Regions from separate parts of the Dyadobacter sp. BE31 genome, predicted to be linked through region 3. Evidence: riboswitches for the same ligand, from Rfam matches in the RefSeq annotation. Region 3 holds a riboswitch; each other region holds the start of a gene.
What was found. A riboswitch is a leader RNA that binds a small molecule or an ion and turns the genes downstream of it on or off. The one in region 3 is predicted to bind cobalamin.
Positions count from the first base shown of each region.

Region 1: it holds a riboswitch for cobalamin, as region 3 does, so the genes downstream of both, J2Y43_RS00740 (cobyrinate a,c-diamide synthase) here and metE (5-methyltetrahydropteroyltriglutamate--homocysteine S-methyltransferase) in region 3, are expected to answer to the same signal.
Region 2: it holds a riboswitch for cobalamin, as region 3 does, so the genes downstream of both, J2Y43_RS00705 (ABC transporter substrate-binding protein) here and metE (5-methyltetrahydropteroyltriglutamate--homocysteine S-methyltransferase) in region 3, are expected to answer to the same signal.
Region 4: it holds a riboswitch for cobalamin, as region 3 does, so the genes downstream of both, J2Y43_RS07525 (TonB-dependent receptor domain-containing protein) here and metE (5-methyltetrahydropteroyltriglutamate--homocysteine S-methyltransferase) in region 3, are expected to answer to the same signal.

Region 1 is NZ_JAVDXA010000001.1:175,861-178,060, forward strand. It holds gene J2Y43_RS00740 (cobyrinate a,c-diamide synthase) at 1-966, opposite strand, end outside; gene J2Y43_RS00745 (hypothetical protein) at 1,007-1,171, shown strand; cobalamin riboswitch at 1,135-1,337, opposite strand; cobalamin riboswitch at 1,415-1,613, shown strand; gene J2Y43_RS00750 (hypothetical protein) at 1,715-2,200, shown strand, end outside.
Region 2 is NZ_JAVDXA010000001.1:163,714-165,913, reverse strand. It holds gene cbiB (adenosylcobinamide-phosphate synthase CbiB) at 1-54, shown strand, start outside; gene J2Y43_RS00710 (hypothetical protein) at 11-907, opposite strand; cobalamin riboswitch at 958-1,140, shown strand; gene J2Y43_RS00705 (ABC transporter substrate-binding protein) at 1,139-2,200, shown strand, end outside.
Region 3 is NZ_JAVDXA010000004.1:596,946-599,145, forward strand. It holds gene metE (5-methyltetrahydropteroyltriglutamate--homocysteine S-methyltransferase) at 1-1,231, opposite strand, end outside; cobalamin riboswitch at 1,452-1,677, opposite strand; gene J2Y43_RS23140 (glucosamine-6-phosphate deaminase) at 1,833-2,200, opposite strand, start outside.
Region 4 is NZ_JAVDXA010000001.1:1,789,813-1,792,012, forward strand. It holds gene J2Y43_RS07515 (glyoxalase superfamily protein) at 1-107, shown strand, start outside; gene J2Y43_RS07520 (DMT family transporter) at 104-1,024, opposite strand; cobalamin riboswitch at 1,089-1,290, shown strand; gene J2Y43_RS07525 (TonB-dependent receptor domain-containing protein) at 1,280-2,200, shown strand, end outside.

The DNA.
Region 1 (2,200 bases), on a different contig from region 3:
GTTCCGGATGCTTTCCAGCATCGTTTGATTGCCCGACAATTGCCTTGCAAATAGCTCGGGATATCCGCCCGGCAGGTACAGAAAGTCGGTTTCAGGCAAAGCCCGGTCGTGCAGAGGGCTGAACCACTGCACTTCTCCGAAGGCGCGTAAGCATGCTATATTCTGGTGATACAAGAATGAAAATGCCTCATCTTTCGCGACGGTAATGCGCAGGTTTCGGGGATTATTTTGAAGGTATGATTGATTTTCCCGACTTAAAACCGGCTTATTTTCATCATTGCTACTCACGGCAGTAAGTTCCAGCAACCTTTCCAGGTTAACTGTCCGCGGGATAATCTCTGCCAGCTTTTGGACAATCTGTTCGTAATCGGTTTCGGCCGATATATGCAGCCCCAAATGCCGGGATGGAATATTCAGTTCCTCGTTTTTAGGCAAATACCCCAGTGCTTCCACGCCGGCATCGACACATGCGTCCTGCAAAAACCGGTAATGCGATTCGGTGTTCACAAAGTTGAATATGGCCCCCACCACGCGGATGCCCGGATAAAAGTTCTTCAACCCGTAAATCAACGGAGCTGCCGAATACGCCATCGACCGCGCATTGATCACGAGCACTACCGGTATATCCAGTAGGGCCGCGATCTCCGCGCTGCTGCCCTTCATTTTATCGGCCCCGTCGAAAAGCCCCATCACGCCCTCGGTTACACTCACGTCCGCGCGGGACGCATAACGCTCGTACACCTCACGCATATGTGCTTCCGAGGCCATAAAAGTATCCAGGTTCAGCCCTGGCCGCCCGGCCGCTGTACCGTGGTGGATCGTGTCGATATAATCCGGCCCGCATTTGAACGCCTGCACTTCAAGCCCTCGGTCCCGCAGCGCACGCAGCAGCCCCAGGGTCAGCGTAGTCTTCCCCGAATTGCTCGATGGCGCGGATATCAGGAAACTGGATTTTGGAGCAGACATCTTTCAACAATCGGTGAATTGGAAGTTCTGACAACTTCAAATGCATTCGACAGTAAAAGAAAACAGAAAGGAATTCCCCGGCAGCAACGCGCCAGGCGAGCGTCGTACCGCAAAACGGGTGAAAACCGACGAATATCCAAACCAGACCCTGCTTCATACCGCGAAAGCATTGTCAACAAGGAAAAGGATGGGTGTTCTGGCTTAGGTCAATGATTGAATGAGTGAATGATAGAATGATTGAATAGTAAATATTCGGTCATTCGGTCATTCGGTCATTCAGACATTATCACCTCACAGTTGCGCGACAGCTCGTGGATTTACACGATTCCCCCGGAATGCGTTGATACGCAATCCCTTTTCCTGTTGGAGAAGTATGTTAAAGAACTTTTAATGCTGCAAAGTTAGCGGTATTCGGCTATTTTTCTGGCTTATCTCCGACAAAAACACCTAGCTTTGCATATTCATTGGTTCGCGCCTCCGGCGTGATTAAAAGGGAATCCGGTGCAAATCCGGAGCAGTACCCGCTGCTGTAAGTTCACGAAACGATGTTCTTGTTAGATGTCACTGGGAGATAATTCAATCATTCCTCCCGGGAAGGCGCAAGAGCTGAACGAGCCAGAAGACCTGCCGTTGAATGATCCGGTTTTGCTTTCGGGAAGAAAGGCAAGAGGAAGCGGCAGGCTGCGTTGCGGCCAGGCTAGTCCCTGCATTCTCCCATAAGTTATCTGTTAATTTATGCGGAAACCCAATGATTCACTATTTACTTATTGATTCTCTGCTCCTTGGCGTGCAGCATTCCTTCGAACCCGACCATATGGCTGCGGTTTCGGTTCTGGCGACAGAAGAGAACGAGGCCCAACGAAGCCCGGCCCAACGAGGTCCATCCCTCCGATGGAAACTCATCTGGCGGTCCTCGCACTGGGCGCTGGGGCATTCTCTTACGCTGATTTTATTCGCCATTTTGGTGCTTTTGCTCAAATCGACGATGTCGCTGCACATTGCCGACCAGGTTGAGCTACTCGTAGGCCCGCTGATGATCTGGCTCGGTCTTATGGCGATCCGCCGGAATTTCAGAACCGAAAAACCTGCATCGGCACCGGCCGAACGCAAGGTAAGCCGCTCGTTCTGGGTGGGCATGGTGCATGGCCTTGCGGGTACAGGCGGAGCGTGCGCGGTAGCGCTTACACTTGCCGCGCGTGACGCCATGACAGCCGTTTGGATCATTGTACTGCAA
Region 2 (2,200 bases), on a different contig from region 3:
GTGCTGATTATTAGCTTCTCGTACCTGGTTTTCGATGCCGCATTTCATCTTTGAGCTTTTGGACAAATTCGGGCGATACACCAACTATTCGGGCGATTTTTTCAATAGAAAAAGAACTCTCCCGTAGCAGGTTTTCGGTTGTCTCAATAGCAAACTCCTCTTTAAATGCACTCTTAACAAGTTCCTCGATACCCATAGACGTGTTTTCTTGTATTAGATGATCGACTGCTTCTTCAAATTTAACACCGCTTTCACGGTTTTCAAAGCGAATGTACAATCGTAGAAAGCCCAGTAACCTTCTGATTTTCGTTTTCGAAAGTTTTCTTTCCAAGAGATTTTTAGCTATCTCGATTTTTAGACTAAGTAGTTCATCATCAGTAATGCATTTGCGTTTCAAGACAGCTTTTACTGTCAATGCCACAATCGCAAACGGATTGTCACTGCGCCCCAGCATTTCCTCGTCCTGTTCCAGGATTTTGAATGCATTATACCGGTACAAAACGCTCGTACCCATGAATTCGCGGTGGTACTCGCAGGGTTTGAATGCCGCATTGCTTTCTGTGAAAATGGCAAATGCGGTAATCGGCTTGTCATATTTATCCAGTATTCGCGAATAGTAAGTGAACATCCGCCGTCCAAAGTCAGGATCATGGTAACCTTGCACTTCCACGTGCACGAGTATCCATTCGGTGTCGCCGTTTTGGCAATGCACTTTTACAAGTTTATCTACAAAGCGGGTTTGGTACGAGTTATCCTCCGGCGGGAATAATTGTTCAAGCTCCTTGTCGAGATATTCGAAATCCTTGGAAAAATCAAAGAAGGAACCTGCGTCGGGGTAGAAGAAAAGCAGAAAGTCTTCGAAAATATCTTCGAGGATGGATTTCCAGAGGGTGTCGTCGCGTTGCATGAAGGGTGTGTGTAAATGAAACTGTGCAATGATAAGCAATAAAATATTGCTAGTTTTGCGGTCATCCAGGTACACGTGTCATGCGTGATTAAAAGGGAATCCGGTGAGAATCCGGAACAGTCTCCGCTGCTGTGAGTTCAATACGAGGCTCTTGCAAAATGCCACTGGGCTAAGCCCGGGAAGGTGCAAGGGTTGAACGAGTCAGAAGACCTGCCTGCAAACATTGTTAATATGGCTTTCGGAAGAAAGGCCGGTGACTACATGATTATCAGAAAAATACTTGCAGCCCTGCTGCTGTGCGGCTTGCTGGCCGGTTGCAGCACCTCTTCGTCGCTTTACGAAAAAGGCGATTCCCACTACTCAGGTCCCGATCTGTTTCCTGAAAAAGCCAAAGTAACCCACGCCAAAGGCTTTAAAATCTCCTACCACAAATATTACAAGGTGGTCAAGATCATGAGCCCGTTCGAAAAGTCGACGGACACGCTCACGTACGTGCTCGTGCAACGTGGTAAGCCGCGACCCATCGGGTACAAAGACAGCCAGCTCATCGAAATTCCGGTACGGAGCATGGTGGCGATGTCGTCGCTGCATATCGGGTTGATTGGCTTTCTGGGTTGTGAGGATATCCTCACAGGAATGGGAAACCTAAGATATGTTTCTTCCACCAAAGTGCTGGACCGGATTAAATCGGGGAAGATTGTCGAGGTAGGGAAGGATCAGGGGCTTAATGAGGAACTGCTGGTGAGTATGCATCCCGACCTCATTATGGCTACCGGCAGCCCTGTTTCGAAGATAAGCCGGTATGAATCGCTGCATCAGGCGGGGATTCCGGTGATGGTCAATTCGGAATGGGTGGAAACGACGCCGCTTGGGAGAGCCGAATGGGTGAAGCTATTGGCCGCGCTGATCAACAAGGAGGGAGCGGTAAACCGCAAATTTGCCAATGTGGAGCAGGAGTACGTACGACTGGCGCGCCTTACCGGCAAAGTCGCAGTACGCCCAAGCCTGATTACCGGAATGAATTCCAAAGACGCGTGGAATGTCCCGAATGGCGATAGCTACGTGAACCGTTTCTTCCAGGACGCAGGCGCCTCCTATCACTGGTCCGGGACAAAGGCGACCGGGAGCCTGCCGCTGAGTTTTGAAACCGTTTATCCGATTGCATTGCAGGCCGATTTCTGGCTGAATGTGAGCATCGGAAATGTGCAGACGAAGAAAGATGTCCTGGCACGCGACGTCCGTTATGCCGATTTTAAGGCATTCAAAACCAATCACATTTACAGTTATAACAAC
Region 3 (2,200 bases):
CCCGTGCTTTCACCGCCGGTTTGTGGATCAATGCAGATGTGCGGCGGCTTGTAATAGCCTTTTGATTGTCCAGAAATGCACTATCAATTGCATAGTCGGCCGTTGCAAGCCTTGCCAATGTAGTCACCTCATTCAGTTTCTGTTTTGCAAATGCCAGCCAGTTTTTAATCTCCGGCGTTAGTACCGCTTCATTTTTTTCCAATTCCAGATCATAAGGGCTATGCAGCAACGACGATGACGGTGCCACCAAAACCCGCTCTTCTCCCAGCACATTTACAGCTGCTTGAATCCATTCTAGCGACTTTTGATAATCGTTTTTCCAGATATTCCGGCCATCTACAACGCCCAACGAGAGCTTTTTGGTGGAAGATATAAATGCTTCCTCCCCCAGAATCTGCGGTAAAGTCTCTGCACCGCGCGTCAGGTCCAAATGCAATGCATCCACCGGCAATGCGGTCGCGATCGCGAGGTTATCTTCCAGCGGTCCAAAATAGGTTGTTACCAGAATGCGCAGCTTCGGAAACGCCTCTCTGATCTGATTGTACGCACTCAGAAATGCCAGTTTTTCCTTTTCATTCAAATCCAGCACCAATCCCGGTTCATCAAGCTGTACCCATTCGGCTCCTCTCGCTGCGAGTTCTTTGAGTATGGATATGTAAACAGGTAAAAGGCTATCCAGCAGGTCAATGCGATCAAAGCCGCCTTCCTTTTCTTTACCCAAAAGCAAATAGGTAACCGGCCCGAGCAGCACAGGTTTTGTGAGAATGCCTTTTTGCAATGCATCTTCAAATTCCAGCAAAACCTTTTCCGAATACCGCTTGAATTTCTGGTCCTTCACAAACTCGGGCACGAGGTAGTGATAGTTGGTATCGAACCATTTCGTCATCTCCATTGCATTGATATCCAGCCCGTTTTTCTGATAGCCACGGGCCATCGCGAAATAGAGGTCGAGCTCCTTGTTCGACTTGCCATCGAGCAACTGGTGGTAACGCTCAGGAATGGCGCCGACCATCAGTGAGGTGTCGAGGACGTGGTCATAAAGCGAAAAATCATTGGAAGGAATGAGGCCGATACCTGCATTCTGCTGCGTTTCCCAGTTCTGGTGGCGGATCTTCCGGGCAGTTTTCTGCAATGCATCGCGGTCGATGGTACCGGCCCAGAATTGTTCGTTAGCCTTTTTGAGCTCGCGAAGGCTTCCCACGCGCGGGTAGCCGAGGTTGTGTGACAACATACTTTTTTGTGTTTAAAGAGTTAATAAAAACCCTGTGAAAACACCCTCCCATCCCGACAAAACGCCTGTTGCGGACGATCGCCGGCACTTCATTCCATCGCGGCAACGGGGCTACCCTGCGAAACGAACAGATACAGTTTCCCCAAAACAGCCGGGTAGCCTGTGGTACTGCAATAAAATGTGGTAAATCAATGCTTGACTGCTCCCCACCCGTGAGGGAAAAGCCATTGAGGATGATGGCAAGTCTCCTGGCTTGTATCATTTTTACCGCCCTTCTCGCCGCGCCGGGGCGCTGCAATGGGACGCGAGGGTAAAAACAGGCCCTGAATGCTCAGAGCGGATACTTACAGTAGCACGACTGCCCGTGAATTGCACACGGTTCCTTTTTGTTTTGCTGTTTTTGGCTGAGGGGTCCAAAAGCAAAAACCATCACCCCGATTGACGGGCGTTCACAAAGAACTGCGTCAAATTTAGGCGGAAGGCGCATTCGGCTGTAAATGGTCACCCAATTTCAGTGAAGTGAGTAGAAATTAGCCTTTCGGCAGGATAAAATATCTTATTTGGAGTAAAATAAATGGCGTTAAAAGTGATTTCGTATCAGCTAAGAAATCGTTCCGGCCGCCTCCGCATCCAATATAAACTCCGCATTCAAATGATTCTGTAAAACCGTTGCCGGAAAATCCTTTGAAACGGGAAATGCCAATGCCCGCTGGATAACCGGGGCCTTCGCTTTGCCCGATGCCAGGAGAATAGCCGCTCGTGCTTCCAGAATGTGCCTTATACCAACAGTAATGCCACGTGTGAGGGTGGTGGGCTGTTTGAAATACTTCTGACCTACTTCAACGGTTACGGTATCGAGCTCAGAAATGTGGGCGTAGGTATCCCAAGGCGTGCCGGGCTCGTTGAGGGCTAGGTGGCCGTTCATGCCTACGCCTAATATGATAAGATCGAGGCCTCCGAGGCTTTCCA
Region 4 (2,200 bases), on a different contig from region 3:
AATACAAATACAACCACCCTGGGCTAGAAGAGGAGCCGTGGAATGCCATTTCAGTAACGGTAATCGACCCGTTCATGAACCGCCTCGCATTCAATGAGCGGCTTTAAGCTTTTTTAGTTTTGGCCAAAGACACCAGAATACCGCCCGTGATGATCAGCAGCATGCCCGTTAGCATCGAAAGCGTGGGAATAGCCTCTCCCATCAAAAAGCCGATCAATACCGAAAAAAGGATATTGGAATAACCCACCGCTGCGACACGCCCCGCTTTATCGTAGGTAAATGATTGCGTGAGCATTTTTTGGCCTAAAAGCGCGGTAAGGCCTAATGCGAGAAAGCCCAACCATTGCCAGGCATTCTCCGGCCATTTGAATGTACCTATCAGAAAATCCAAATGCTCCATGGGGTAATACGTACCGACCAGCATCGACAGAATAGGCATTACAATCCCGCTAAGCATAAATGAAAGGATGATCGCGCGCGTGTCGTACACGACGCCGAGTTGACGGATCGACAGGTAAGAAATGGCCGTCAGCAGCGCATTACCCAAGCCTAATGCATTATCTCGCAGCGACGACGACAAATCGGGACGAAAAACGAACAAAATGCCGGTAAAACCGACGAATATGGCCATCCACTCCTTCCCATTCAGCGTTTCGCCGATGAGCAGCCAGGAGAAAAGCGCCAGAAAAATAGGGTAGGTATATTGGTAGGTAGAGGCCCGGCCGAGCCCAAGCGTCTGGATCGCATAAAAAAGCATGTAGAGCGACAACGTACCTACAACTCCTCTGAAAACAAGCAGTCCCAACTTTCCGCCTTCCTGCCTCAGCGGCCGTTGCCAGATGCTGCTGATGATAAAAACCACCCCAACGATATTTCTGAAAAAAACCAGCTGTACGATATGAAATTCCCTCCCCAGCCATTTCGAGATCGCGGATGTGAGCGAGAAAAAAAATGCGGCGCCCAGCATGAGGTAAATGCCTTTCAGGGAGGATGCGGTCGGGAAATTTTCAGTAGAAGCGGCCAAAAGCAATCAGAATTTGCCGCAAAGATAGCGGTTATCGCAGACAACGAAAAGTCGGGGGAAATACCTACCTTTGCACCCGCTTGGTGCCATAAGCTGCTTCTAGTCAGCGATTAGGCTTAATAGGGAATTCCGCTAGTACCGGAAGCTGTCCCCGCAACTGTAAGTCTGCCAACACGTGCCCGATTCTTCATGCCACTGTCCTGCGACGGGAAGGCTCCGGGTGCGAAAGACGAGCCAGGAGACCTGCCAGAGCATTTGATCGGATCGTTTTCGGAGGAAAAACAGAAGATCACCGCCAATCATTTGCGATTTAGAGTGTTTACCGACCGGAGATTTGTGGGTTACTGGATGTTATGGGCAAGTTTTGCACTGGCGTTGCCGGTTTATGCACAAAAAGACTCCATTGCCCTCGACCCCGTCATTGTGAAGGGATTTGTCCCACAAAAATTCATGAGCGGCCTGAAAATCCAGCGCATCGACTCCGCTTCGCTCGCGCAAGTACGCTATCAGAATATTGGCGACATTTTGTCCGCATATACCCCTATTGCATTTAAAAATTACGGACCTGGTCAGCTCAGCACCGCGTCGTTCCGGGGCACCTCCGCCAACCATACCGCCGTTTTGTGGAACGGGCTCAATATCAATGCGCCCACGCTTGGACAAACGGACTTCTCTACCATTCCAGTAGCAGGTTTCGACCAGCTTTCGGTTCAGTATGGCTCCTCGGCCAGCATTGTGGGCTCCGATGCCGTCGGCGGGAGCATTTTGCTTGACAGCCGTGCATCGGTCACGCCGCTTTACGTGTCTGACGGCAGACAACGAGAAAGCTTCCACAACCATCAGAGCAGAACGGATATCCGATATGCGTTCCCGCTAAACAACGCGTGGGCATTCTCCGGCAAAACGGCACTTTACTATGGCAGGATGAACAACGACTACCCGAAGCCAACCCGGAACACGTATGCACTCCTGCCTACCGAAACTTTTCAAAAGGGCATTGTACAGGACCTGTTCCTACGCTCACAAAACGACCAGGAAATTTCCGCGCACGTTTGGCTCACCGACAATAAACTGACGCTGACGCCCGACGATGTACAAGGCCGTGAAATGACCCGTACCACCGCCTATCGCACGATGGTCCGCTACCAGGTACGCACGCTCACGCTACGCACAGCC